Regions from separate parts of the Methylophaga thalassica genome, predicted to be linked through region 2. Evidence: riboswitches for the same ligand, from Rfam matches in the RefSeq annotation. Region 2 holds a riboswitch; the other holds the start of a gene.
The links. Region 2 has a riboswitch for thiamine pyrophosphate ahead of QQL60_RS00090 (TonB-dependent receptor). Riboswitches for the same ligand answer to the same signal wherever they lie in the genome.

Region 1 (15,036 bases), on a different contig from region 2:
GGCAAGGTAGTACAGAGACGTTCTACAATCAGATTCGTTAAGCGTTTTTTCTGTTCTTCTGTTCGTCCCCGATGAAGCCTGACGGTGACATGTATAAAGTGGCTATGATGATCACCCAGTTGAAATGTTGGGTAAGCAATACTGCGTGTTTTGATATGAGCTGGCTCAAACAGTAAAGCGTCGACAGCTGCTTGATGCACAGTCGACACTAAAGCGGCATCATTGGTGATGTCGGCAGTCGATGCGGAATGTTCAATAATACAATGTGGCAAAGCTATTTCTCCCCAATATCAGTAAGAAAAAAGGCCGCTGATAGCGGCCTTTTTATCGTCGTCAAAACGGCTTATTTTATAAATAACATCTCACGATATTTAGGCAATGGCCATAAATCATCGGCAACCTCACCTTCCAGCATATCAACATGACTGCGTACCTTATCCATCAGGCTGCGAATATCGTTCGCACAGAACTTCATATGCGCTTCAATGGAGTCAAAGTCATGTTTTTCTATCGCAGCTTGAAGATCAGCTACGGTGGTTAACATTGCATTAGTTTCTTGAGCGATAGTACTGACAACGGCATTATTCATCTCAATACCTAGATCCGCCATGCTGGTGTGCGTGACAGATAGTTCTGCTAGATATTGTGAGGCAGATGGGTAAATCAACGTTTTTGCCATCTCAATGACAAGCTTGGCTTCCACCTCAATAGAAAGAATATATTGCTCGGCATAGACCTCAAAGCGGCTTTCCAGTTCAACAGGTGTGAACACGCCGGTACGAGCAAATAATTCACGAATGGCGTCATCACGAAGATACGGAAGAGCGTCAGCAGAAGTAGGCAGGTTTTTCAAACCACGTTCTTCCACAGCAGCTTTATGCCATTCTTCTGAATAACCATTGCCGCCAAAAACGACGTTACCGTGTTGTTCCATTAACTGTTTTAATACAGCAAGGACAGCATTAGTTTGGTCTTTGCCACTGTCTAATTCCGTTTTAAGCTTATCAGCAATCCATTCAAGGGAATCAGCCAACATGGTGTTCATTGCAACTAATGGCCCGGAAACGGATTGTGACGAACCTACAGCGCGGAATTCGAAGCGATTACCTGTGAAAGCAAAAGGTGAAGTACGATTACGGTCACCTGGATCACGTTCAAATTTTAGAATTTGTGATAGACCCAGATCCATTTCGCCACCTTTTTTCGAGGTCGCAATATTGCCTGCTTTAATATCTTGAAATACTTTTTCTAATTGGTCGCCAAGATACACAGATAAAATGGCTGGAGGCGCTTCATTAGCTCCCAGGCGGTGATCATTAGATGCAGATGCAATTACGGCACGAAGCAAGGGACCATATTGATGCACACCACGAATAACGGCGCCACAGAATAATAAGAAATTCAGATTATCATGAGGTGTTTTACCTGGGTCCAACAAGTTTCCTTGTGTGGCATTGCCAACAGACCAGTTAACATGTTTTCCAGAACCATTGACACCGGCAAAAGGTTTTTCATGCAGCAAACACATAAAGCCATGTTTTTTTGCCGTAGCTTTCATCAAGGTCATCATTAATTGCTGATGATCAGCAGCGATGTTGGCTGACTCGAAATAAGGTGCAATTTCAAATTGGCCTGGAGCTACTTCATTGTGATGTGTTTTCGCAGGAATACCTAAACGATAAAGCTGATCTTCAAAGTCCTGCATAAAGACCTGAACACGTTCAGGAATAGCACCGAAATAATGATCATCAAACTGCTGACCTTTTGCTGGAGCTGCTCCAAATAATGTACGGCCCGCTAACAATAAATCAGGACGAGCCAGTGCAAAATTACTGTCTACCAAAAAGTATTCTTGCTCAGCACCACAGCTCGAATTAAGTGGGGCAATATCTGTCTCGCCCATTAAGGTCAGGACTTTCTTGGCTGCACGATCCATGGCTGAAATTGATCGCAGTAAAGGGATTTTCTTATCAAGTGCTTCACCAGTCCATGACATGAAAACACTCGGGATCATCAGTGTTGAGCCATTTTCAGTATGCATAATGAAAGCCGGACTAGTAGGGTCCCAAGCGGTATATCCACGCGCGGCATTAGTCATTCGTAAACTGCCGTTAGGGAAAGACGAGCCATCTGGTTCGCCTTTAATCAATAAGCTGCCTGAGAATTCTGTGATGGCATTGCCTTCAGCATTGGTCACAATAAAACCATCGTGTTTTTCCGCGGTGATATTGGTCATGGGGTAGAAAATATGTGAGAAGAACTTCACGCCTTTTGATAAGGCCCAGTTTTTCATCGCTGCAGCCACAACATCTGCAACGGCGGGATCTAATGGCGCACCTGTTTGAACAGTTTGCTTAACCGCCTTGAAGGCTGACTTGTTTAATGCTTCTTCCATTTTGGCCAGATTGAAAACATCCGTCGCCCAGATTTTATCTAGAGGTTCAGGTTTGTGAACGACTGTTTTCTGGCGGTTTATGATGTTTGAAATCGCTTGCAGACGTGATTCATTTCCACTCATTTTTCTATCCCTTAATCGCTGATGATTAATTGTTAATTTGATAAACGTATTCGTCTCTGTGGCAAACAATATGATTGCTTGCGCATACGCAGGTAGGGTTAGCAACTATGCTAAATAACGATACGCACATCTAATCGTCTTAATTGATGTAACACTAAAATAGAGAATAACCATATCAACATATTGATTATCAATATGAAATCATCGGTGATTCGATAAGGCACGACATTCAGCGGAAAAGGTATTCTTGCGTGGTCGATATGCGTCTTTATTAAACTATTTAAGGTGTGACAGCTATCAATATAGAGTAAAAAAATTAAGTTATGAAGTCCTGATTTTGTAATAAAAATAGTGTAGTAGAAAAAACCGACGCTAATAACCATTAAAGAAAAGCGGCTCTATGACGATGTGTATAGAAAAGGACTTTCTTACTTACTTGTTTGGATATCTATTATGAATGTCGATCTCTCATCAGTTCGCAGCAGCGGTACAACAAAACAACAAGCGCCTAGTGGCACATCGCTTGATTCACGTATTGCTGCATTAAAGAAAAAAATGGTCGATTTATTTAATAAGCTCAAAGAACTAGGGCAGGAGCCCAGCGAAGATTCGCTAAAACAAGCTGAAGCCATTCAAAAACAGATCGAATTACTGCAGGCACAGATACAGCAATTGGAAGCGTTAAAACGGCAGCAAGAGAAAGCAGAACAGAAAACCCAGGTGGCAGAGGTTGTGCCAGCAGAGCCTATATCGATTGCCGACGAAGATACTCGCAGCAAACTGGGTAATCATATTGATAGCTATGGTTGAATAAATAATAGTCGGCTGGCCAGAAGTATAAATATGACGGCGGTGAAGGTATGGAGAATATTTTGTGCATAGGCTGACCGTAATAACCATTTCCCCAACTTAGCTGCGCTCATTGCTATTACAAAAAATACTAACAGCGCACTTGCCATAAAAATAAGTCCTAAACATAAAATCTGTACTGACACATAGCCTTTATCGGCTTCAACAAATTGCGGTAAAAAAGCCAGAAAAAATATCGCTACTTTGGGGTTGCTGACATTCATCAAAAAGCCGGTTCTTAATAAGGCTATTGAATTATGCAACGACACTCCATCTTTTAAAGTTGATATAGGAGCGGCTTTAAATGCGCGCCAAGCTAAATAGAGTAAATAACTGGCGCCGATGACTTTTAGCAATAAAAAGGCAGCGGGGCTGGTCGTTAATAATGTTGCTATGCCTATGACCACTGCCAAGATATGGACAATCAGACCGCTACATAATCCCAAGGTAATAATCACCCCCGTTTTGCTGCCATAAAGTGCAGATTGTGTGAGTACGTATAGATTGTCCGGGCCTGGTGTCATTGCGAGCAGGACGGAGGTCAGCAAAAAAATAGCTAAAGCACCGCTAAAAAACATCTTGCTCACTCTGTACGGCGTGGCAGTTTTACCCAGCTAAATGCCTTTTCTAAAAAGGACACGGCCTGGTCATCAATAATTAAACCATGTGCCATTACAATTTTTTCAGGTTGCCAACCAATAATGTGTTGTATGTGTTCTCTGGCAGTATCTTTGTTAAAACTGAGGCGCCAGTCGATAGGCATTTTGCCGTTTGGGGCAAGTATGCCACTTATTTTTGCCAGAAAACGTTTGAAGGGTGGGAAGGCATCTGCCGGGAAGTTTTCAATCAAATCAGTGACGATCAGTGTTCTACTCTCACGATGAAAAAACACACATTCCTGCATCGCTTTTGAGCCAGTAAATAGGCGCTGTTGTATGTTGTCTTGCCAGGGCGGTATGAAATCAGAACTGAGGATACCGTTAAATTCGATATCTGATCGTTTTTCAGCGACTTGTTCTGTACCAAAAATGGCTGCTGAAGGGTAATGTTGTTGCCAGTCTTTCAGAAACAGATGGTGTAACTTATTGGGTGCAATTAAAAAATGTACTTCACCGAGAGCGTCGATTTGCGTCGCTAACTCCGGTGTGAGTTTGATTGGGCTGTGAATCCATAAGGTATTATCACTTAAGCGAACGATCACCATACGTGTGCTGTATGGAAGGCTATAAAAAGGCACACTATCTCCATCAACATACCAGATATTGTTCCCTAAGCTTTTCATTCCGACTCCTTCGTTTACGATAAAAGCATTCACACTGTTATTGGTAATTTCTTATCAGCATAGACAGATGGGATGTGACAGAATATCAGCGTTGCCAATCAATTATAGCTGAGGATAAACAGGCTAATGACACTGCGATCAATTCTACGCAAATGGACAGAACGTTATTTCTCTGATGAAGAAGCCGTCATACTGCTGATTGTATTAGTACTCGGTTTTGCCGTTGTAATCTGGCTGGGCGGAATGCTGGCGCCGTTTTTTACTGCACTGGTCATCGCGTTTTTATTACAAGGTGTAGTGAATATGCTGACCCGACGCCGCGTGCCCAATATGGTAGCGGTGGCCATTGTCTTTCTTGGATTTGTCAGCTTGATGTTAGCCATGGGCTTTTTATTAATGCCATTATTATGGAATCAGCTGGTTAATTTGGTCCAGGAAACACCAAAAATGCTGTCAAATGGTGAAGACTGGTTGATGAACCTGCATACCCATTACCCGAACTTAATCAAACCTGATGAGATACAAAGCTGGATTTCCAGCACCGCAAAACAATTCACAGTCTATGGTCAACGGGCTGTTTCTTTGTCTATTGCCTCACTGGGAAATGTGATTGGCTTAATTATTTATCTAGTGTTAGTGCCCATTCTTGTCTTTTTTATGCTGAAAGATCGGGAAAAACTAGTGAGTTTTGTGCTGTCGTTCATGCCGGAAAAACGAGGTTTGATGAACCGTATCTGGAATGAGATGGACGATCAGATTGCCAATTATGTGCGTGGCAAAGTGGTTGAAATTATCATCGTTGGTGGTGTCAGCTACGCTACTTTCACATTCTTTGGCTTGCAATACACTGCACTGTTAGCCGTTTTAGTTGGCTTCTCAGTGTTAATTCCATTTATTGGCGCCGCTGTGGCCACACTACCTGTTGCCGCGGTAGCAGGTTTTCAGTTTGGCCTCACAGAACAGTTTGCCTATATCCTGATTGCTTATGGCATTATCCAGGCGCTTGATGGCAATGTGTTGGTGCCGATTTTATTTTCTGAAGCCGTCAATTTGCATCCTGTTTCTATCATTCTTGCCGTACTGTTTTTTGGTGGAATATGGGGAGTATGGGGCGTGTTCTTTGCCATTCCGCTGGCGACTTTATTAAAAGCGCTGATAACCGCCTGGCCAAGAAGTTTGCATGATACATCCGTACAAGAACAACCTTAGTTTTTGGCGTGTTGTAATAAATTTATGGGGAACGTGGAGTGAGTGTGTTATTTTCGCCGATCGACATCGGACCATTGAAATTGAAGAATCGATTGATCATCGCACCGATGTGTCAGTATTCAGCCGAGGATGGACAAGCCCAGGATTGGCATACTATCCACTTAGGGCAATTGGCTTTATCTGGTGCCGGATTGCTTATCCTTGAAGCCGCAGCCGTTTGCGCTGAGGGTCGAATAACCTACGGTGATTTAGGTTTATGGGATGACACTACAGCGTCTGCCTTAGCGAAGACGCTTACTGCCATTAGAAAATATTCAAATATTCCTATGGGTATCCAACTGGCCCATGCTGGCAGGAAAGCTTCCACACAAAAACCATGGCATGGCGGGGCACCGATATCGCCTGAGGATAAGAACGGTTGGCAAGTCATTGCTCCGTCGGCATTGCCTTTTCATGAAGATGGAACTGTTCCTCTCGCTGCCAGTCAGGATGATATTGCCGCCATTGTGCAACAGTTTGTTGAGGCTGCAAAACGTGCTGCAGATTTGGGATTTGAGGTCATTGAAGTTCATGCTGCTCATGGTTATTTATTACATGAGTTTTTATCGCCATTGAGCAATCAACGGCAGGATGAGTTTGGTGGCAGTCTGGAAAACAGAATGCGTCTGACTCTGGATGTCTTTAGCGCTGTACGCGCCTGTGTTCCCGAGAACATAGTTGTCGGTGTTAGAATCTCAGCGACCGACTGGGTTCCTGGTGGTTGGGATGTTGAGCAGAGCACGACACTGGCTATTGAACTGGACAAGCTCAATTGTCATTACTTGCATGTGAGTAGTGGAGGTTTATCACCACAGCAAGAAATACCCGTCGAAGCAGGTTATCAGGTGCCACTGGCTGAAGCGATTAAGCCATATATATCGATGCCAGTGATTGCTGTGGGCTTGATTACTGAACCACATCAAGCTGAACAAATATTGGCTGATGAACGAGCGGATGCCATCGCTATGGCGAGAGGCATTTTATATAACCCTCACTGGGCCTGGCAGGCTGCAGTTGAGCTGGACGGTATGGTTGAAGCTCCTGCTCAGTATTTGCGTTCTGAACCGCATGGTCAAAAAGGGCATCTAACGGAGATGGATTTGTCCAAAAATACTTAAAATGCCCATGTTAATCGTTCAAACCATTGTGAAGCAGTGGGATAAAAGTCAGCAAAGTGAGCAGCATCAACAGTTGCGTATGAATTTACCTGACCGATATCGGGTCGATATTCCCCCTGCGGAGTGGGTGCTAGATAATCAAGTTCTGCTTGATCAGCACGGTGATGATATTGAAGGGAAACGGATTCAGTACCTTGTCCATGAACAAGTGGATTTTATGATTGACCGCTTCCGTATTTCCTTGCCTAACAAAACACTGGAATATAAAACAGCTCAATCAGAGCCCAGGCTGATTTCTCAATTAGCTGATGGCTGGGTGCAATGCCGTTATAACTGGCGTCGGCGCGTTGAACAGGGTGGGTTTATCTATTGGCTTTATGAAGATGTCACCTTAAATGCTTGTTTTGTCCAGCAATATGATGCCCAGGTCTTTATGACAACGAAAGCTGAAACCGTTTTTACGGATCTAACGTTGCCAGAGCTTTAAGGCCAAAGGTTCAGAAAGTATCAATAGCGGCTTCGCCCCAAAGAGTCTCAACTTGCTGCTCGAATCTGCTTCGTTCACTGTTAGTTAACAATAAGGTCGAGCCAGGTGTCTGCTGAGCAGAGAGTAAATTCTCTTGCTGAAGTCGTCTGTTGACTTCTCGGGCGACGGCTTCTTCCGTACTGATGACATTGACGGTTTCTCCAACCACTTTTTGGATCACCGTTTTGAGGTGAGTGAAATGTGTACAACCGAGAATAATGGTATCGGCGCCTTTATCCAGTAACGGCTGTACATACGCATGTACTGTAGCGGAAGCTTCTTCATAACTTAGCTTTAAGGCCTCTACTAATAACACTAAGTCTGGGCAAGGCTGAATTTCGACGGTTGCGCCCATGGCAACGCGTTGAGCAAGATCATGAAACGATTGACTGGTCAGGGTTTTTGCTGTGGCTAGTACACCGATCACGCCAGTTTTTGTATTTAAAGCCGCCGGTCTTAAGCCTGGTTCTACGCCAATAAAAGGAATAGGGTAGCGTTCACGTAAGGCTTTGATACTGACAAGAGTGGCAGTATTACAGGCGACAACAATGGCTTTTACCTTACGTTGTAATAGATAGTCAGTAATTTTGAGCGAACGCTCCAGAATATATGCTTCTGTTTTCTCGCCATAGGGGGCATGTAAGGTATCCGCAAGGTAGATAAGGTTCTCATTTGGCATAAAAGAGCGGACTTGTTTAGCGATCGGTAAGCCACCAATACCAGAGTCGAATATGCCAATAGATCTTGCGTCAGCCATGATAATTTCTGTTTTATACGTCGCTGGATGAATAAAAAGACGACGATTGTACTGTATCTATCTGCTGATGGTTGAAAATGGATTATTTGGTCAAGGCAACAAATTCACCGCGAAAGAATCCTGCGCGTTGCTGTTCGTAATGCAAAATGGAGATAACCGTTGTCCGTGCTTTACCCATACGTGAAAAATGGCGTAGAAATTTAGCCCAGTCTTGTGTTGATTCAAGTTGCGCTGTGGCGGTAAATTCACCGCTAATTGGTTTTTCATACTCCATCGTATTACGTTGTATGACGAGCGTAGACTCGATAGCAGCCTGATGTAACCGAGTATTTAATAATGACCAGGCAGACAGAATCGCCAATGTTGATGCGCTGCCGCCAAACACGGTTTCATGATAATTAATATTCGGTGTTAGAGGGGCTCTTAGCACGACTTTATCATGGCTGACATGATCAACAGAGACCTCCATGGCCGCCGATAAAGGAATGTGTTGATAAAGATATTGCTGAAGCTGTTCAGGTGTCATAAGTTTTTATATCAAAAAGTGTTTTTAAAATGATAACGTCTTCTCTGTTTGTGAAAAAGTATTTACGCTATCGATGATCATCAGCGCGTTGAAAAGGTTCGCACAATAATGAAAATATCTCTGCATATACAATGGCTGTCGATTCTCGCTTTACTGTTTTTCTTTACTCTGTTCACTGTAGATGTGTTTGCCGATGACGTTCAGGATGGCATTGCTGCCTACAAACAAGGTGATTTTCAGACCGCCTATCAGGCATGGCATCAAGCTGCAGAAAACAATGTCGCTGAAGCACAGTGGATGTTAGCTATTTTGTTATTAAACGGTCAGGGCGTAAAACAAGATAAAGTCGCTGCCTATTCATGGTTAACGTTAGCTAGCGAAAAACAGCACAAACAAGCCATGATTGACCGCATGGCCATAAGAGACAGATTAAGTGCAGAAGAATTGATGAATGCTGATACCTTAACTAAGGCATTCAGAGACAAACAAATGGCAAAAACAGCCATTAATCATCAAAAAGAAAAGGCTTTTCATTGGTTTGAAAAGGCAGCCAAACAAGGGGACCCTCAGGCTCAATATCAACTGGGTGAAATGTTACTGAATGGTGAAGGCGTTAAACAGGATAAAGTCGCTGCCTATTCCTGGTTTAGTCTGGCCAGTGAACAAAATCAGCCTCAGGCGATTGTGAAGCAGGCACAACTGAAAACCGAGTTAAGCCGCAGTCAGATTGAAAAAGCCAATGCCTTAATGCTGACTAATCGCGACAACCATTTGATAACGGATAAACCACCTGGTTTGCCGGATTTAGTGAATGAGGTGAATGTAAAAAATAAAGAAAATCAGCTTCTTGCAGAACAATCTTCAGTCGACACTTCGTTGTTAGAAACAAGAGAAAAACCGCTATCAGAAAAGCTTGATGAACCTGCCAAGCCTACACAAACAAAACCAGAGACAAAACCAAAGTCAGTGATGACTACTGTCTACCGTGTACAAGTCGGGGCGTTTAGGTCAAGACAGCAGGTAGATATCGCATTAACGCAGCTAACAAAAAAATCAGCCGCTATCGTTCAGAAATATGAGACAACGATTACTGAACCTGTCGAAAATACAGAAAAACCGGATTTTTATCGCCTCCAGCTGGGTAATTTCGCAGCAAAATCTGAAGCGACAACCTTGTGTCGGCATCTTGCTGAAAACAAACAAGCATGCTTTGTGGTCACCGCAGATAAAATGCAAAAAACCACCGTTGCTAAGCAACCGTGACGTGCACGATGCACTAAAGCTGCCAGACAGATTTAGACTGAGTGCTTGATATGTTTTAACCGTTTTTTGCCACGGTAACTTAGGTAAGTTTACTTCGAAACACAAAATAAACCGCACCAACTAAACACAGGCCAGCCCATAGATAGTCGAGTTTAAGGGGGTCTTTCAGGTAGAACACGGAAAAGGGAATAAACACCATTAAGGTGATGACTTCCTGAAGAATTTTTAACTGGCCCACATTGAGTATGGTAAAGCCAATGCGGTTGGCGGGTACTTGTAATAAGTATTCGAATAATGCGATTCCCCAGCTTATCAATGCGGCAATAATCCAGGGTTTATTGTTGAGTTCTTTTAGGTGAGCGTACCAGGCAAACGTCATAAAAATATTGCTGCAAACCAGCAAGGACACACTAACCAGTATTGGATTCATTAACTCTAACCTAAACGATAAAAACAGCCATTATTCATGAAATAATCTTTTAAGGAGCACGTATAACGCACCTGTGCCGCCATCATCTACCGTCGCACTGCAAAATGCGAGCACGCTCTGACTTTGTCTTAACCAGTGATTGAGTTTGCTCTTTAGTACAGGCTTGTTATCACGCGAGCCCCAGCCTTTACCATGGATGATACGCACGCAACGAATTTGTTGCTGCTGGCAGAACTCTAAAAACTCGGACAGTGTCGGTTCGGCTTTGGCAATGGTCATACCGTGTAAGTCTAATTCTGCTTCAATATGCACCTTGCCATTACGCAGCTTGCCGAATAGTTTGTGCTGAATACCGGGGCCACGGTATTCGAGGTATTCCTCATTGCCTACGGTTTCTGGAGAAAACATATCAGAGAATGGTTCACCCTGATATTCATCATCAATAATTTTTTGCCGGATAGCTTTTGCAACAGGTTTGGGTTTGTTATGAATCAGACGGTTTTGGCGGATACGGGTAGCATCGCGCATTTCTTGGCGAAATAATGCAAATTCGTCCTCATCGGTATCGTCATTTTTATTTGCCATGAGCGTGCGGCTGCCTAAGGATTTAAGTCAAAGTTGGCGACTATTGTGCCAGATGAGGCTTGTGCAAAAAATCCTTTTTGATTTACCATGCGAATCACTTGTCGGGGTGCCCGCCCGGAATAATCCGGAAAGGCTGAGATGAAACCCGTTGAACCTGAAGAGGCTAGAACCTCCGTAGGAAACAAGCAGGACACCTGTTTTACACTCGAGATCCATTTTCGTTTGGTGTCTGTCTTCTTGTTCGCTTTCGCGCAACGATCTCATCTTCCCCGTCGTGGTTTTCATTTAGGGGAAGAGACGTGTCTACACAATCCAATAAAGTTATTAACATTAAAGACCGTAGCGGCATTACGACTGAGCCTTTGGCGGGGAGTGAGAAGTTCTACATCAAAGGCAGCCGCGACGATTTACTGGTGCCATTCCGTCAGATTCATTTAACCGATACACCCAACGCCAATCCTGATTTGCCTGCTATTCCTAACGAACCTGTTGTTGTGTATGACACTTCGGGTCTATACACCGATCCAAAAGCGACCATTGATATTGAAAAAGGGCTGCCATTAATACGTCAAAACTGGATCGATGAGCGGGATGACACTGAACAGTTAGCACAGTTCAGTTCAGAATATACCCGTGAGCAAGATGCTCAGGATTTTGATATTCCACTGTTTAATCACCGTCGTTTACCTCGTAAAGCAAAAGCGGGCAAGAATGTCAGCCAAATGCATTACGCACGTCAGGGCATCATTACCCCAGAAATGGAATACATTGCTATTCGTGAAAGTATGGGGCGCGAAGCCTTAGCACAGCGTGGTGAGCTGCCTGAGAATATGGATCACTACATTACAGCCGAGTTTGTACGAAAAGAAGTGGCTGAAGGTCGTGCCATTATTCCTGCCAATATCAATCATCCAGAAACCGAGCCGATGATCATTGGCCGTAATTTTCTGGTAAAAATTAATGCCAATATTGGTAACTCTGCGACCACTTCGTCGATTGAAGAAGAAGTCGAAAAAATGGTATGGAGTACCCGCTGGGGCGGTGACACCATTATGGATTTATCTACCGGTAAACATATTCATCAGACCCGAGAATGGATCATCCGTAACTCACCTGTACCAGTAGGCACGGTGCCGATTTATCAGGCACTGGAAAAGGTGAATGGTGTTGCTGAAGATCTGACTTGGGAAGTGTTCAGAGATACCTTGATTGAACAAGCTGAGCAGGGAGTGGATTATTTCACGATTCATGCCGGTGTACGATTGGCGCATATTCCACTGACGGTAAACCGTACAACGGGTATTGTTTCGCGTGGTGGTTCGATTATGGCGGCATGGTGTTTGGCGCATCATGAAGAAAGTTTCCTGTATACGCATTTCGAAGATATCTGCGAAATCATGAAAGCTTATGACGTGTCATTCTCACTGGGTGATGGTTTACGTCCAGGCTCGCAGGCGGATGCCAATGATGAAGCCCAACTTGCTGAATTAAAAACCTTAGGTGAGTTGACGACCATTGCCTGGAAACATGATGTGCAAGTCATGATCGAAGGTCCGGGTCATGTGCCGATGCACAAGATCAAAGAAAATATGGATCTGCAGTTGGAATGGTGTCATGAAGCGCCGTTCTACACCTTAGGTCCATTGGTGACGGATATCGCGCCTGGTTATGACCACATTACTTCCGGTATTGGTGCGGCGATGATTGGTTGGTTTGGCACCGCAATGCTCTGTTATGTCACACCCAAAGAACATTTGGGTTTGCCGAATAAAGATGATGTGAAAACCGGCATCATTACCTACAAAATTGCTGCTCATGCAGCGGACTTAGGTAAAGGTCATCCGGGTGCACAAATTCGAGATGATGCGATTTCTAAAGCCCGTTTTGAATTCCGCTGGGAAGATCAGTTTAATCTTGGTTTGGACCCTGACACCGCCCGTGAATACCACGATGAAACGTTGCCGCAACCAAAAGCGAAAGTAGCGCATTTCTGTTCAATGTGTGGACCTAAGTTCTGCTCAATGAAGATTTCGCATGATGTGAAAGCCGCCTTTGCTGAGAAATCTCAGGAATTCAAGGAAGGTGGTAGCAAAATTTATCGCCAAGTTTGATGAGCCATTATCTCATCATCGGTAGTGGCCTGATCGGACGCCTGACAGCTTGGCGTCTGATTCAGGCAGGCTATCGAGTAAGCTTGTTATCTAAAGACGATAAAACCGGCACAGACAGTGCTGGTTTCATTGCAGCATCTATGGTCGCACCGGCAACCGAAGCGGTGACATCAGAGCCTTTGGTGAAAACAATCGGGCTTCGTTCGTATGCGCTTTGGCCGCAGTGGTTGAGTGAATTAGACGAGCCGGTTTTTTATCAGAATCATGGCACGTTGGTGGTCGCTCATCAGGGCGATAAAGCTGAAATGGGGCGTTTTGAGCAGCGAGCGAATCATGTGCTGGAAGCAGGAGATTTTCAGCGTCTTGATAAAACCTCGCTGGCCGAACGTGAGCCAGAGCTTGCTGAGCGTTTTGAGCAAGCCCTGTTGTTTGAGCAAGAGTCCTGTATTGATAATCGTCAGCTATATAAACAGCTGACAACGTTTATTGAAACGCATGCTGAGTGGGTGAAAACCGCTGATATTGGTGAATTAAATCACATTGAAATCGAACGTTTGACACAAGCTTATTTAAAGCGCTCAGCAGATGAGTTTGATGCGGTACTGGATTGCCGTGGTAATGGCGGGAGAGCGAACTTAGCTGAATTACGCAGTGTGCGTGGTGAAGTGATAAGAGTACAGGCACCTGAGGTCGATTTTAAACATGCCATTCGGCTGATGCATCCACGTTACCCTTTTTATCTGGCGCCACGACCAAATAATGAATATGTACTGGGTGCGACGGTGATCGAAAGTGATGATCGTTCTCAGCTTACTGTCCGAAGTGGCCTGGAGTTAATGTCGGCCTTGTATAGCCTGCATAAAGGCTTTGCCGAAGCACGTATTCTGGAAATGGCGGCACATTGTCGACCCGGTCTTCCCGATAATCTGCCAACCATAAAACGTACTGACTGGGGCTACATCATTAATGGTTTTTATCGGCATGGTTATTTGTTTGCACCTGCTGTCGTTGATGATTTATGTCAGGTGCTGGCTGGGAATAAAGAACAGATAAAGTTTGGAGCGTTATATGACATCTAACCTTATGTTACAGGTTCAGTTGAATGGGGAACCGCTAGATATTAATCACGAGCAGACCGTATCAGAATTTGTAGCTAAGCAGGGTTTTAGTGGCCGCTTTGTCATTGTCATTAATGATGAAATGGTAGCGAAATCACGCTGGCAAGATGTGGTCATTCAAGCGGGAGATCGCATCGATATCGTGTCTCCGATTAGTGGAGGTTGAGATGAAAGCATCCAATTGGCAAGTGTATGGGCAAACGCTGAGTAGTCGACTCTTTATTGGGACTGCACTCTATCCTTCGCCGAAAGTGATGGTGGACGCCATCAGAGCGTCAAAGGCGGAAGTGATTACCGTGTCATTGCGACGACAAACATCCGCAGATAAACAAAGCGGTGGCCAGTTCTGGCAAATGATAGAGTCGCTAAACTGCCACCTATTACCGAATACTGCAGGTTGCTACAGTGTAAAAGAAGCCGTTAACACCGCATATATGGCCAGAGAGTTATTTGATACCGACTGGGTCAAACTAGAAGTATTGGGAGACAGTTACAACTTACAACCCGATCCGTTTGCCTTGGTTGAAGCCACTAAAATATTGATTGAAGATGGCTTTAAAGTGTTTCCTTATTGCACAGATGATCTGGTGTTATGTCAGAAGCTGGTGGATCTAGGCTGTGAAGTTTTGATGCCGTGGGGAGCACCTATTGGTAGCGGGCAGGGATTGCTCAACCCTTATGCCTTAAAGACACTTCGTGAACGTT
Region 2 (15,036 bases):
TAGTCGTGACGGATGTTATCAAACACTTCCTGACTATAATCCATCAAATCCATTTTATTGATGGCAACAACCACGTGTTTAATGCCTAACAATGAGGCAATAAAACTATGTCTGCGCGTCTGTGTTTGAACCCCATAACGTGCATCAATCAGGATAACCGCTAACTGACAGCTGGATGCCCCTGTTGCCATATTACGCGTGTACTGCTCATGCCCCGGTGTGTCGGCGATGATGAATTTACGTTTGGTGGTAGAAAAATAACGGTAAGCAACGTCAATGGTAATGCCTTGCTCACGCTCCGCCTGTAAACCATCTACCAATAAAGCTAAATCCACCTGTTCACCCGTAGTACCAGACTTGGCACTATCACGTGTGACGGCTTCCAGTTGATCTTCATAGATCATCTTCGAGTCATGTAGAAGACGGCCAATCAGGGTACTTTTACCATCATCCACATTACCGCATGTTAAGAAACGCAACATTTCTTTATTTTCATGCTGCTTCAGATACGCTTCAATATCTGTGGCAATCAGGCTATCTGATTGATATGAACTTGATTCAGTAGTCATCTAGAAATAACCCTCTTGTTTTTTCTTCTCCATAGAACCCGCTTGGTCATGGTCAATCGCACGCCCCTGACGCTCAGATGTCGTGGTTAGCAACATTTCCTGAATAATTTCAGGCAAGGTGTCTGCTGATGATTTCACCGCGCCCGTTAACGGATAACAACCTAAAGTACGGAAACGTACTTTCTCCATGCGTGGCTCCTGCCCTTCAGGAATACGCATACGATCATCATCGACCATGATGGTCAGACCGTTGTAGTCAACAACCGGACGTTCAGCAGCATAATAAAGCGGCACAATTGGAATTTGTTCTAGATAAATGTATTGCCAGATATCCAGCTCAGTCCAGTTTGACAGAGGGAAAACACGAATGCTTTCACCTTTATTCACTTTACTGTTATAGATATTCCACAGTTCTGGTCGTTGCGCTTTGGGATCCCAACGATGGTTCTTATCACGGAATGAATAAACACGCTCTTTAGCACGTGACTTTTCTTCATCACGGCGAGCCCCACCAAATGCCGCATCAAAACCGTATTTATCCAGCGCTTGTTTTAAGGCATCAGTTTTCATGATGTCGGTATAACGAGGATGATCGAATGGATTAATGCCCGCCGCACGCCCTTCTTCGTTGGTGTGAACCAACAGTTCCAAACCCAGTTCTTTTGCCCGGTCATCACGGAACTTGATCATTTCCTTAAATTTCCATGTGGTATCGATATGCATCAATGGAAATGGGGGTTTACCCGGCGCGAAAGCTTTCATCGCTAAGTGCAACATGACGGCTGAGTCTTTACCAATTGAATACAGCATTACTGGATTCTCAAACTCAGCAGCCACCTCACGCATTATATGGATGCTTTCTGCTTCCAACTGCTTTAAGTGTGTTAATTGTTTTTCAGTCATTATCTTTCTCGTTAGTTAGATTTGACATGCAAGCCGCATTCTTTATTTTCTGGATCTTCCCACCACCAGCGTCCGGCACGAATATCTTCGCCCATGGTGATAGCTCGCGTACAAGGCGCACAGCCAATACTGGCGTAACCTTCATCGTGTAATTTGTTATAAGGCACATCATTAGCTCTTAAATAAGCCCATACATTGCCATTTGACCAGTCCGTTAAAGGACTGAATTTCTGTAAGCCGTGATCATCATCCCACTCAGACACGGGTAACTCAGCACGAGTGACCGACTGTGAACGGCGCATGCCGGTAATCCAGGCTTTTTTGCCAGATAAAGCACGATTCAACGGCACTACTTTTCTGATACCACAGCATTGTTTTCTTAATTCAACACTGTCGTAAAATGCATTTGGTCCGTTATTGGTGACAAATAATTCAACATCGGCGGTGTTGGGGAAAAACACGTCGACTTTTTTATCGTAGTGTTTATTCAACGTTTGCATCAGCTCATACGTCTCTTTTGGCAAACGCCCAGTATCAAGAGTGAAAATGTCGATGCCCGGTGCATGTTTGCAGATTAAATCCATCAGCACCATATCTTCCGCACCAAAGCTGGTTGCCAGCGTGGCAGGGAGATAATTCTGTTCAATATCTTTTAACACTGCGATGACAGCATCAATTTTGGCGGCTAGAGCCGGTTTTATTTCATTCATTGTTTTCTTCTCACACGAATTGTTGTGGTTAATCCCTCTGTTGAGGTGATCTCACACTGCTGCCCATCCTGGGTTAAGCTGTTGAATACTTCATCCACGGCATCACCAGTATTCACCAGTAGATCTATTGACTGTTCTAATGCCAGTTTCTGCAAGGCTTCTCTGGCTTTGATATAGTGCATCGGGCAGCCAAACAGGGTTAAATCGACTTGCTTTATATCAGACATTTTATCCCCACCAATACAAGTATGACGGCCAGCAATGGACGCATAATGTGATCCGAAATACGAACCCCTAGATGCGTACCAATAAAAATGCCTGGTAATGATCCAGCTAATAAATACACTAATAAGGACCAGTCTACCGTGCCCACGGCAGAATGCCCGAGACCTGCTACAAATGTCAGTGGCACTGCATGAGCAATATCCGTCGCCACAATTTCCACCCCTTTCAGGCGTGGATACAAAAACAACAAAATCACTGCACCAAGCGCCCCGGCTCCCACCGATGAGAGCGTGACCATTACACCAAGCAGTGCCCCAGTTATGACCGTAATCATGGCCTTATTTAATTCATTTTCGCGAATATCATAAAGCGCACTCACCACAGGATGACTTTCCTGTGAACGCAATAATCTGCCTAAAGGCGCTTTGAGTAATAATGCGCTAGAGGTCAAAATCAACGCTACCCCGAGCGCTTTTGTAATAATTTCATTGTGGTTGCCATCATGCATTCCTGTTGCATTCATAAACCACAACGTTGCCAGTGTTGCTGGAATACTGCCCGCAGCCAGACGCCATACGATATGCCATTTGACTACGCCATGACGCCAGTAAGACCAGATACCACCTGCTTTGGTGATCGCTGCGAATAACAAATCCGTACCAACAGCAATAGCTGGTTGCACATGAAAAATAAAAATGAGTATGGGTGTCATTAAAGACCCGCCTCCCACACCGGTCATGCCGACCATAATGCCGACAAATAGTCCAGCAAGAAGAAAGCCCCATTCCATTTGTTTTACGCCTTATGTATTACGAAAATGCTGACAAGTTTACCAAAGCGTAATATTCTATCAATGAATATTATTGACTATCTTTATAACTAAATCATATATAGATGAAGCTTCAGCAATTAAAATATGTCCGTGAAATAGCCAGAAGGGATCTGAGTATCTCTGCTGCAGCAAATGCATTACACGCCTCACAACCCGGCGTCAGTAATCAGGTGCAGTTACTGGAAGATGAGCTTGGATTACAGATATTCGAACGACACGGTAAACGATTAACCGGCATTACCCCGATTGGTCAGTCTGTCATAGAGATGGCTGAGAGAGTCTTGCAGGATGTCGACAATATTCGTCAGTTAGTAGCGGATAGTAAAACCGAACAATCCGGTACTTTATCAATTGGTACAACACACACCCAGGCCCGTTATGCCTTACCTAGTGCCATTAAAAAATTCTCCGAACACTACCCGAATATTCATTTAAATATGGTGCAAGGCACGCCGACCGAAGTCGGCGAAATGGCAGCGACAGGCAAAATCGATTTGGCCATTGCAACAGAGGGGCTTGCTCAATTCGAATCATTGGCTATTCTGCCTTGTTATGAATGGAATCGTTGTGTTGTTGTTCCGCCTGAACACCCGTTATTGTCGGTGAAAAAGTTATGTCTGGAAGATATCGCGCAATATGAAATTCTGACCTATGTGATGGGCTTTACTGGCCGCGCCAAACAAGATCAGGCCTTTATTGAAAAAGGCTTGCATCCTAACGTTATTTTTACGGCGACTGATGCCGACGTCATCAAAACCTACGTTGAATTAGAAATGGGGATTGGGATTATCGCCAGCATGGCATTTGATCCTGACAAAGATGCGCCTCTTCAGGCACTGGATGCCAGGCACTTATTTCCACCCAGTGTTACCCACATGGGTATTCGTAAAGGCAGTTATCTTCGAAGTTATATGTATGCCTTTATCGAGTTTTTTGCGGCTCATCTTGATAAAAAGACTGTTGAAAAAGCCATCAGTCTTTAAATCTGCCAAGATAATCTGTTTAGTTCACTTTCACTGGGATCATCAATGAACACATCACCTTCCTATACCAAAATAAGACAGCTAATAAAGCAGCTTGAAAACATTATCTCTGAGGAACATCACTATTTACTGTCTGAACTCAATACTGAAATTGAGCAATTAGTGACTGTTTTACCCGATACATTATTATCGGGGGAATACCTCGCTAAACCTGAATTAGATGGTTCATCGGGGTGTTATCGTCGCGGTCAGGAATCAGTATTTTATTGCCCCCGTTGTTATGAAACACAACAAGATTTAATCGCCACGCAACGTATCAATAGCCGTCTACGTGTATGCCCTCAGTGCATAGCCAGTATCAAACCCGCCAAATAAATACCGTAACAAGCTTTTCGCTAGAAAAAAGAGTGTAATTACAATAGAATAATTACCATTCACAGGATGTGACTGCATAAATATAAGGAATGATGCCTCGGGGTGGCGAAAGCCTGAGATGCTCGTTTAAAGAGCGGACCCGATGAACCTGATCCAGTTAATACTGGCGTAGGGACAGGCTGAAATAGATCTTCATCTACACCGCGTTGGTGTCTCTCGATTTATTCCCCTGTCCTTTTTGATTCAAAAAAGGATAACCATGAAAGTAAAAACACTTGCCATAGCTGTTTCAACGGCTATGTCATCGCCAGTGGCCTTGGCGGAAGTCACCCCAGCTGACTTACCATCGATGATCGTCAGTGCAGACTTTCGTCCTAACGATGCGCATGACACCCCGATTAGTTTAACGACGATCGATCAAGACACCATCGAATCTCGTGGCGCTCAACATATTGAGGACGTTCTTAACCTCGCTCCTAATGTCAATGTCTCCAGCGGTGCGTCACGAGGCCAGTATTTTCAGATTCGCGGTATTGGTGAACGAAGTGAGTTCCAAGCACCACTCAACCCTTCGGTAGGTATGTATATCGATGGCATCGACTTTAGCCGAAGTGGTGGTGCTGCAACTCTATTTGATATTGAGTCAGTCGAGATTTTGCGTGGTCCTCAAGGCACACGTTATGGTGCAAACGGAATGGCGGGCACCATCAACTTGAAAAGTACTGAACCGACAAATGATCTTGCTATGAAGTTTGAATCAACTTTAGCCACTTATAATACTCATGCTGAAGGTATCGCTGTTGGTGGTCCATTAATTGATAATACTTTGCTTGGTCGTTTTTCTGTTCACAGCTATAAGTCTGATGGCTACATGGATAACGACTTTTTAGGTAGAGATAATACTCAAAACCGTGATGAAATCACTGCCAGAGGCCACCTAAAATGGCTTGCCACTGATGACCTGACTATCGATCTTAACGTATTGCATCTCAATATTGACAATGGTTACGATGCATTCACACTTGATAACAGTCGCAACACTTTTTCAGACCAGCCAGGTAAGGATGCTCAAAATACTAATGCCTTTGCTTTAAAAGCAGATTACCATGCTAATGACAAAGTTCAATTACAATCCAGCCTCAGTTATTCAAAATCCAATCTTGAATATAGTTACGATGATGACTGGTCTTATAAATCACAATTTCCAGTTGATGCCACCTGTGTAGACTCCGATGACTCTAACGATGCATTCACCTGTCCTTATAGTGGTTTCGATCAATATAAGCGTAAACGTGAAAACACCGCTTTAGAATTCCGTGCATTATCAAATGAGAATGGACGTGTTTTTGCTGATACGACGGATTGGACAGTTGGACTATATATTTCAGAACAACGTCAGAACTTGGATCGTACTTATTATTCAAATGCTATTAATAGTGATGCTGTAACAGGATTTGTCACAAAAAATGCCTATAAAACACTAAACACCGCTGTATATGGTCAATTGGATACCGCTCTGACAGAAGATCTCAAACTAATTAGCGGGTTACGCGCTGAGTATTGGGATGCAGACTATAAAGATTCTGCAGGACTTAAAGATGATCCAAACGACTGGATGTTTGGTGGAAAGCTAGGTCTTGAATATCATCTTAATGAGGATCACATGGCCTTCACGACTTTATCTCGAGGTTACAAAGCTGGAGGTATAAACGTCGAACCTAGAATCAGCGATGATCTACGTTCTTTTGATACTGAGTCGTTATGGAACCTTGAAGCTGGTTTAAAATCTTTTTGGCTTGATGGAGACCTTATCACTTCTATTACAGCCTTCTATACACGTAGAAGCGATGCCCAAATAAAAAGCTCGATTCGAGTACCAAAGACATCGGGCAGTGGTACCGACTTTGTTGATTATTTTGTGAATGCTGACAGAGTTAGAAACATTGGTCTCGAAGCAGAGTTAAACTGGTCCATTAACGAAAAATATCGTGTGATTGCTTCTCTAGGGCTATTGGATGCAAAACTTGAAGATTATGAAAATCCCAGGTTATTAGAAGAAGGCACTAAACTAAGCGGTCGAAGAATTGCTCACGCACCTGCCTACCAATTTAATCTGGGTGGTGAGTATTACTTTGCTCCAGGTTGGACTTTTAAAGCGGACATGGAAGGTAAAGACGAGTTTTACTACTCAAACAGCCACAATGCAAAATCCCACTCTTATGTTCTATACAATGCCAGTGTCGAATACAAAAAGGATCAATGGAAAGTCACCTTATGGGGACGTAACTTATTCGATAAAGACTACTACACTCGTGGCTTTTACTTTGGTATCGACCCATCAAAATCATATGCTGAAGAAACCTACACTCAATATGGTGATCCAAGAGTTGTTGGTCTAACGCTTAGCTACGACTACTAATCAGACTAGAGGGCTTATCTAAGCCCTCTTTTTATTTTTTTAAGGAATCATATATGCGCGTTTCTGTTGATATCAGTCTCTACCCACTCACCGAACAATTTGTTGAACCTATTCTGGCATTTATTAAAAAGCTGGAAGACAATCCAAAGCTGAATATTTCACGGAATAATCTGAGCACACAAATCTTTGGTGAATACCGTGATGTGATGGATGCCATGGATACCGAGATTGAAGCCGTTTTTGAGCAACTACCACACAGTGTATTTGTCCTGAAAATGATCGGTAACGATCGTTACCACATTGAAGATTAGGCGAAAAGACTCATGATAGATGCCATGATAAATGGCCTGCTGGCGTTATCCGGCTGGGAGGTATTTGCTGCCTTGCTGGGCATGGCTTATGTCATTCTGGCGGCTCGGGAATCGCAATGGTGTTGGCCCATGGCGTTTATCAGTACGTTGATCTATACCGTGTTATTTTGGGAAGGTCAGCTGCCTATGCAAGCTTTGCTAAATTTTTATTATATGGGCATGGCGGTATATGGCTTCGTTTTGTGGCGGCGACATCAGCAAAATAATGATGAGCTGGTAATTCACAACTGGTCATTTAATGCCAACTTACTATTTATTGTATCAGGCACCATCATCAGCTTGCTGCTGGCTTATTATCTGGACAAGAATGAAGCCTCACAACGTCCCTACCTTGATGCCAGCATTACCATCTTTTCTGTAATGAATACCTGGTTGATGGCCAGAAAAGTGCTGCAAAACTGGTTTTATTGGATCATTATTGATGCGGCATCCGTCGTGTTGTATTTCCAAACGGGTTACTATGCCACCGTGGTGTTATTCTCAATCTACACCGTGCTGGCAATGATAGGTTTTGCCAACTGGATCAAGCTATACCATAAACAGCCGATACCTCGGACTCACTAAATGCAAGCTGTTATTTTTGATATGGATGGGCTGCTGATTGACTCAGAACCTTTCTGGAAACAAGCTGAAAAACGTGTATTTTCTGCACTTGGTATTGAAATCACCGATGCGCTATCGGCTAAAACCATGGGCATGACTACGCGTGAAGCAACCGAATTCTGGCTGCATCATGCAGGCCTGTCACTCAGTCAGGACGCGATGGAACAGGTCGAAAATGATGTCATCGATGAAGTTGCCTTATTAACCGCCACGCAAGGCCAGCCACTGCCGGGTGTTCATTACCTGTTGGAACAACTCAAACAACACAAGCTGAAAATTGGTCTAGCGACTAATGCTCCGGCCCGTCTTGTTCCTGTGGTACTGGAAAGACTAGATATCACAGCATTATTCGATAGTTATGTCGCCGATGATCACGTGGAACAAGGCAAACCCCATCCTGCTATCTACCAACTGGCTCTGGAACGCATTAACGCCCAAGCCAACCACACCATCGCTTTTGAAGATTCTGTCACCGGTATGACGGCCGCTATTGGTGCCGGTATCCGCACTGTTGTTGTTCCGTCAAAAGCCAATTATCACTTACCACACTATGATGTTGCCGCCTTAAAGCTGGAGAGTCTAAATGGCCTTGCGATCCAAGAGCTGCGTGATTTATTTAAATAAGATGGGCTGCTCAAGCCAGTTTCGCAAATCGGTTTCACCAAGAATATTCATCAAAAACAAAAGTAAACGGTAGCTTAAGCGACAGTTCGTAAGATCAGGGATGGGCTGATATTGTGAATAGGCTTCGACAAAATGTTTCGCTTGCTGAGGGCTCAGCAGATATTCAAGTATTACCCACTCAACTTCACGGGGTGCTCTGACAAAGGCATCCAAATCCACCACGGCTAATTGATGATTTTCACACTGGCGCAGTTGGTCCCAGCGAAAATCCGGCATGATCGGCACAAACTGTTGAGCTGATAGTCTTCGACATTGTTCATAGCTGAGTTTTAACGTATCAGCAGGGATCGAGATATCACTGCGGCCAGATAAAAACTGAATCGTCTTCTCCAGTCGTACAGGCCAATCATTCGCATTGAATACGGGGTTATCGAGACCACCCCATTGAGATGATATTTGTTGATGCAGTTTGCCCCAGTGATGAGCAAGCTGTGTCACCACAGTGTTATCGACTTTTTCTGCCGTCAGATCTATGCCTTCCAGGTAACGCACCAATACATACTGCCCTGCCTGTTCAGCCACCACATCGGGTACGCTAAAACCGCCCTCTCGTTGTAGAAATTGACTGATGATTTGGGTACGAGCTAAAGACTGTGGAAAGTCGAGTTGAAACAGATGATTCATCCCCAACCAAAACGTTGAGTCTTGCACTCGCGATTGGTGACAGACTTTTAAGATCATCATGCCATCAGCGGTATCACACTGCCAAAGCTGGTGCGTGCTATCAGGAAATTGTGCATCCAAGGCTAATGCCGGTGCACGTAACACCGGCAATGTCGCCTGCTGCTCAACAGTTAATTCAGGATACGAATACATCTAACGTTGCTGTATTACCAAGGTAATTTTTCACCATTGGTATGCCAGAAAGTGCCACTGGTTTCGAGTGTTAACTCTTCCATACGTTGGATGAGACCTGCTGCTGATTCATCTGGATCAATCAATCCACCATGTCCGGTCATATCCGTTCTTACCCAACCTGGATGCAGGATGGCGACAGCAATGCCTTTGGGTTTGAGATCAATTGATAATGATTTCCCGGCGGCATTCACCGCTGATTTCGACATTCGATACGCATAACTACCACCCGAGTCATTATCATCAATCGAGCCCATGCGGCTGGTAATAATACCAACTTTACTACCCTGTCCCAGATGATTTAATAAAGCCTGAGTGGTCAGTAATGGTCCAAGGCTATTAACACGATACATTCTGACAAAATCATCGATCGCATTATCATCAATTTGCCCAAGACCAATGCCACCGGCAATACCCGCATTATTGATTAGCCAGTCAATTTTTCTGTTCCCTAATGAATCAGCCAGTTTTGCTAAGCTTTTAGGCTCACTGACTTCCACATCTTCAATAATTTCGACATTCAGGGACGTTAATTCAGATGAGGCTTTGCGGCAGGTTGCAATAACATGCATGCCTTTTGCGGCAAGCTGACGACAGAGTTCTAAACCAATTCCCCGGTTACTTCCAGTCACTAATGCTGTTTGTGTCATTTTTCCTCCTCACTTTTTAGTTGCTTCATATTTTCTTTTGAAGGCGACCTTACCACGCCTGACTCTGTCACAATGGCATCGATTAATTCTGCCGGTGTGACATCAAACGCCGGATTCGATACATGAACCTCTGCGGGTGCAATAGCACGTCCATCTATTTCTGAGACTTCTGAACCCGTGCGTTGTTCAATCGGAATTTGACTCCCATTATCAATTGACCAATCAATTGTTGTGGTGGGTGCCACCACCATCACTTTCACCCCATGATATTTTGCTAATACGGCTAATGAGTAAGTACCAATTTTATTGGCTGTATCACCATTTGAGGCAATTCTGTCAGCGCCAACAATGACCCAGTCTAATTGACCACTCGCCATCAACGCACCAGCGGCGACATCGGCGTGTAAGGTCATAGGAATCCCTTCCTGCATAAGCTCCCATGCTGTCAGTCTGCTACCTTGCAACCATGGACGGGTTTCATCCACGTAAACATGCTCAATTTTTCCATCGATAAAACCTTGCCGAATAACGCCCAGGGCCGTGCCAAAACCAGCAGTGGCAAGCGCACCAGCATTACAATGTGTCAGCACAATACTGTCATTATCCAGCAAGTCAGCACCATATTGCCCCATGGTTCTATTGGCTTTGACGTCTTCTTGATGTATCTGCTGAGCAAATGTTAACAAGGCGGGTTCTGGTGACTCATATTTAGACAATGATGCAGAGGCTGTCTTCATACGATCAATCGCCCACGACAGATTCACTGCGGTAGGACGTGATGCAGCTAATCTTTTGAGTGGTGGATTGATTGCCTCCTGCCAGTTTTCTCCAGCACTAAACCAAGCTTCTCTTGCTGCCAACACCACACCGTAAGCAGCAGTCACACCAATAGCTGGGGCACCACGGACCACCATCGTTTTAATGGCTTCAGCGACGGCATCGGAATCATGAAATTCCAACCAATTTTCTTTATGTGGTAAAACACGTTGGTCCAATAAATGAAGTCGTTCATCACGCCATAAAATTGGCTCAATAGTCTGCAATAGTTTGGTCAAAACAAGCTCCTGTGATGCTTGATGAATTTTAGTTGTGATTGGTTTGTCATGATAATTGATTAGAATAGGTTTTCATTCAGCTCAACGGTATAATCAAACCCTATGGAAAATGTCGATCTGATAATTAACGCACGCTGGTTAGTCCCCGTCACTGAAGACCAGACCGTGTTAGAAAACCACGCCATCATTATCAAGGATGCACGTATTTTAGCGCTTCTGCCACAGCAACAGGCAAAACAGCTTTACTCTGCAAATGCTACACATGATCTGAATGAGCATTGTTTAATACCTGGTTTAATCAATAACCATGCCCATACCCCCATGTCGCTGTTTAGGGGACTGGCTGATGACTTACCTTTAATGACTTGGCTGAATGATCATATCTGGCCCGCAGAAAAAGCCTTTGTTAGCGATCCGTTTGTGGAAACGGGCAGTGCACTGGCCATTGCAGAGATGATTCGGGGTGGCACTACCTATTTCAACGATATGTATTTTTTTCCGGAAGCCACGGCCAGAGTTGTTGATACATCAGGACTTCGAGCCAGTCTAGGTATTGTTGTTATTGAGTTTCCGACAAACTGGGCTAGCTCAGTAGAAGAATATTTACATAAAGGCCATCAATTACACGATCACTATCGTCATCACCCACGGATTAATACGATTTATTCACCGCATGCCCCATACACTGTCGCAGACAAAACACTGGAGCAAATCATTACCAATGCTGAAGAAATGGATATGCCGATCAGTATGCATATTCACGAAACAGCAGATGAAATATCACAGAGCATTGCAGAGTTTGGGGTTAGGCCGCTTGAGCGTTTGAAACAAATCGGCCTGCTCTCGCCCCGACTACTCGGTGTGCATATGACACAACTTAATGACCAAGAAATCACATGGTGCGCCGAAGCGGGTGTTCACATCGCTCATTGTCCTGAGTCTAATTTAAAACTGGCCAGTGGCTTTTGCCCCGTTGCTGAACTGCAAAAAAATAATGTGAATGTCACGATTGGCACCGATGGCGCTGCCTCAAATAATGATCTGGATATGTTTGCAGAAATGCGTCAAACAGCTTTACTCGCAAAAGCAGTAGCCAAAGATGCTGCCGCGGTGCCTGCTCATAATGCGCTAGAAATGGCGACTATCAATGCGGCAAGATCATTAGGACTAGACCAGGAAATAGGATCACTCGAAGTGGGAAAACAAGCTGATATCGTTGCGGTGAAGTTATCGGATATCGAAACACAGCCTGTTTTTGATGTTGTATCTCAGTTGGTCTATGCCGCCAGTCGGGATAAAGTCACCGATGTTTGGGTCGCCGGTAAACAGCTACTCAATTCCCGTCAACTAACGACATTAAACGAATCAAAAATTATCCAAGATGCTCAGCAATGGGCAATAAAAATAGGATCACTCGGTCAATGAGCCAAAAACAAGCAAACGTCGACTTAAATGAAGTAGCAAAATTTGATGCCTTAGCATCCAGTTGGTGGGATCTGGAAGGTCAATCGAAACCGTTACATGATCTTAATCCAATTCGCTTGGCTTATATCGCAGAGCGAACATCATTAAAAGATGCCAACGTCATTGATGTTGGTTGTGGTGGAGGCATTCTTTCAGAAGCGCTGGCAAAAAGTGGGGCCCATGTCACTGGTATTGATATGGGAGAGATGCCACTTAATATTGCCAAGCTTCATGCGTTGGAAGAAGGTTTGACAATCAATTATCAACATATCACCGCAGAAGAAATGGCAGCGCAAAATAAAGAACAATATGATGCCGTTACCTGCCTCGAAATGTTAGAACATGTGCCGGATCCAGCATCCATCATCAGTGCCTGTGCAGGTTTAGTTAAACCGGGTGGTGATGTGTTCTTTTCCACATTAAACCGTCATCCCAAAGCCTATCTTCTGGCTGTGCTTGGCGCTGAATATATTATGAAAATGCTACCAAAAGGCACCCATGACTATAAACGCTTTATTCGTCCAGCTGAGTTATCTGCCTGGTGTCGCCAAGCAGGACTGAAAGTCAAAGATGTGACAGGAATGAATTACAATCCTTTGACGCGTCAATTTAGTCTTGGAAACGACGTCAAGGTCAACTACCTCATCCACTGCAAAAAAATCTGATATGGCAAAATACGATGCTGTTTTTTTTGATCTGGATGGCACCCTTGTTGATACCGCACCAGACTTAGCTTACGCACTTAATCAGGTTTTGCTTGACTACGATAAATCACCGCTAGCTCTTGAAACAATTCGCCCTGTGGCCAGCGATGGTAGTCCGGGATTAATCAAACTCGCTTTTGGGATCTCAGCTGAAGATCCTGAATATACGTCGATACAAACACGATTTATTGAACTCTATCGTCACCACATCAACCGGGAATCCAGACTCTTTGACGGCATGGAAAATGTTCTACAAACAATAGAAAAAACAGGCTTGAAATGGGGAGTGATTACTAACAAACCTGCATTTCTGACCGATCCTTTAATGCAGGCATTAAAGCTGAGTCAGCGAGCGAGTTGTATCGTGAGTGGAGATACCACGGCCAATAGCAAACCTCATCCAGATCCGATGTTATTTGCATGTAACGCCTCTGCCGTAAAGCCAGAAAACTGCTTATACATCGGCGATGCCCAACGCGATATCGAGGCTGGGAATATTGTGAATATGGATACGCTCATCGCTCATTACGGTTATTTAAAAAGTACTGACCAACCTGAAACGTGGCAGGCTAAAGCCACGATTTATAAGCCTGAAGAAATCCTCAACTGGATTTAACTATTGCGTTATGACAACGAATAAAAATCTGGCTGCTGCTTATGATTTCTGCTTAAAACTTGCAAAGTCGCACTACGAAAACTTTCCTGTCGCCTCAGTTTTACTTCCTAAAAGGTTAAGAAAACCGATTGCTGTTATCTATGCCTTTGCTCGCACTGCCGATGATTATGCTGATGAAGGTCAGCTCACCGAAGCAGAACGAATAACCAAGCTACAAAACTATCGTTCGCATCTCACTGAGATAAGTGATGGTTCATACACAGGTGATGACCCGATCTTTATTGCTCTTGATGATGTGATCACACACTTTCAGTTACCCATCTATTTATTTGATGATTTGTTATCGGCTTTTATGCAGGACGTTGTCAAAAACCGCTATCAGACAATGGAAGAAGTTCTGCATTACTGTCAACGTTCTGCTAATCCTGTAGGTCGTTTATTACTACACTTAAATGGTGAGCCAACACAACAACAGTTAGTAGAGTCTGACGCCATCTGCACATCGTTACAATTGATTAACTTTTATCAGGATATCCTGCAAGACAAACAGGAAAACAACCGCATTTATATCCCCCAACACATGCTTACAGAGGCTGGACTGAATGAGGATGACATTACCCTGGCAAATAGCCGGAAATTAGCACCTCTGCTTCGTCATTTATTTCAACAAACGATGGATCTGATGAATGAAGGCCTGGAACTCGGTAATGGTATTAAGGGACGCTTAGGCTGGGAAATCAGAGCGATGACATTGGGTGGACTGGAAACATTAAACAAATTATCGGCACAAGATGATGAGAACATATTGAGCCGACCAAGATTAACGCGCAGAACACAGTTAAAAATTTTATTGTTCAGTCTCTCAAAAACGCACTTAAAACGTAGCTAAAATCAGGTTTAAAGATTCTCATAGCGGTTTGCATCGAATACCCCCGCATCAATCGGATTTTGTTCACGTTGCCATTGAGTGAAATCATGAAAAACTTGCCAGAACTGCGGATGTGTTCTGCGGACACCC

Region 1: another riboswitch for thiamine pyrophosphate. It lies ahead of thiC (phosphomethylpyrimidine synthase ThiC); the one in region 2 lies ahead of QQL60_RS00090 (TonB-dependent receptor).

What each region holds. Positions count from the first base shown of each region.
Region 1 is NZ_BSND01000004.1:350,922-365,957, reverse strand. Features, by position in the region: gene QQL60_RS06630 (5-carboxymethyl-2-hydroxymuconate Delta-isomerase) at 1-272, opposite strand, end outside; gene QQL60_RS06625 (glutamine synthetase III family protein) at 344-2,518, opposite strand; gene QQL60_RS06620 (FlxA-like family protein) at 2,972-3,328, shown strand; gene QQL60_RS06615 (LysE family translocator) at 3,319-3,945, opposite strand; gene QQL60_RS06610 (DUF4336 domain-containing protein) at 3,951-4,649, opposite strand; gene QQL60_RS06605 (AI-2E family transporter) at 4,776-5,858, shown strand; gene QQL60_RS06600 (NADH:flavin oxidoreductase/NADH oxidase) at 5,897-7,015, shown strand; gene QQL60_RS06595 (hypothetical protein) at 7,017-7,502, shown strand; gene murI (glutamate racemase) at 7,513-8,298, opposite strand; gene QQL60_RS06585 (YiiD C-terminal domain-containing protein) at 8,381-8,824, opposite strand; gene QQL60_RS06580 (SPOR domain-containing protein) at 8,933-10,087, shown strand; gene QQL60_RS06575 (DMT family protein) at 10,167-10,517, opposite strand; gene QQL60_RS06570 (Smr/MutS family protein) at 10,548-11,102, opposite strand; TPP riboswitch at 11,195-11,300, shown strand; gene thiC (phosphomethylpyrimidine synthase ThiC) at 11,402-13,213, shown strand; gene QQL60_RS06560 (FAD-dependent oxidoreductase) at 13,213-14,292, shown strand; gene thiS (sulfur carrier protein ThiS) at 14,282-14,497, shown strand; gene QQL60_RS06550 (thiazole synthase) at 14,499-15,036, shown strand, end outside.
Region 2 is NZ_BSND01000003.1:2,680-17,715, reverse strand. Features, by position in the region: gene cysN (sulfate adenylyltransferase subunit CysN) at 1-569, opposite strand, end outside; gene cysD (sulfate adenylyltransferase subunit CysD) at 570-1,472, opposite strand; gene QQL60_RS00115 (phosphoadenylyl-sulfate reductase) at 1,484-2,182, opposite strand; gene QQL60_RS00110 (sulfurtransferase TusA family protein) at 2,179-2,409, opposite strand; gene QQL60_RS00105 (sulfite exporter TauE/SafE family protein) at 2,397-3,197, opposite strand; gene cysB (HTH-type transcriptional regulator CysB) at 3,302-4,222, shown strand; gene QQL60_RS00095 (hypothetical protein) at 4,268-4,597, shown strand; TPP riboswitch at 4,686-4,790, shown strand; gene QQL60_RS00090 (TonB-dependent receptor) at 4,857-7,016, shown strand; gene QQL60_RS00085 (YkoF family thiamine/hydroxymethylpyrimidine-binding protein) at 7,070-7,327, shown strand; gene pnuC (nicotinamide riboside transporter PnuC) at 7,340-7,951, shown strand; gene QQL60_RS00075 (HAD family hydrolase) at 7,952-8,614, shown strand; gene QQL60_RS00070 (hypothetical protein) at 8,603-9,490, opposite strand; gene QQL60_RS00065 (SDR family oxidoreductase) at 9,505-10,179, opposite strand; gene mtnA (S-methyl-5-thioribose-1-phosphate isomerase) at 10,176-11,234, opposite strand; gene QQL60_RS00055 (TRZ/ATZ family hydrolase) at 11,337-12,659, shown strand; gene ubiG (bifunctional 2-polyprenyl-6-hydroxyphenol methylase/3-demethylubiquinol 3-O-methyltransferase UbiG) at 12,656-13,363, shown strand; gene QQL60_RS00045 (HAD family hydrolase) at 13,365-14,018, shown strand; gene hpnC (squalene synthase HpnC) at 14,029-14,907, shown strand; gene QQL60_RS00035 (fatty acid cis/trans isomerase) at 14,916-15,036, opposite strand, start outside.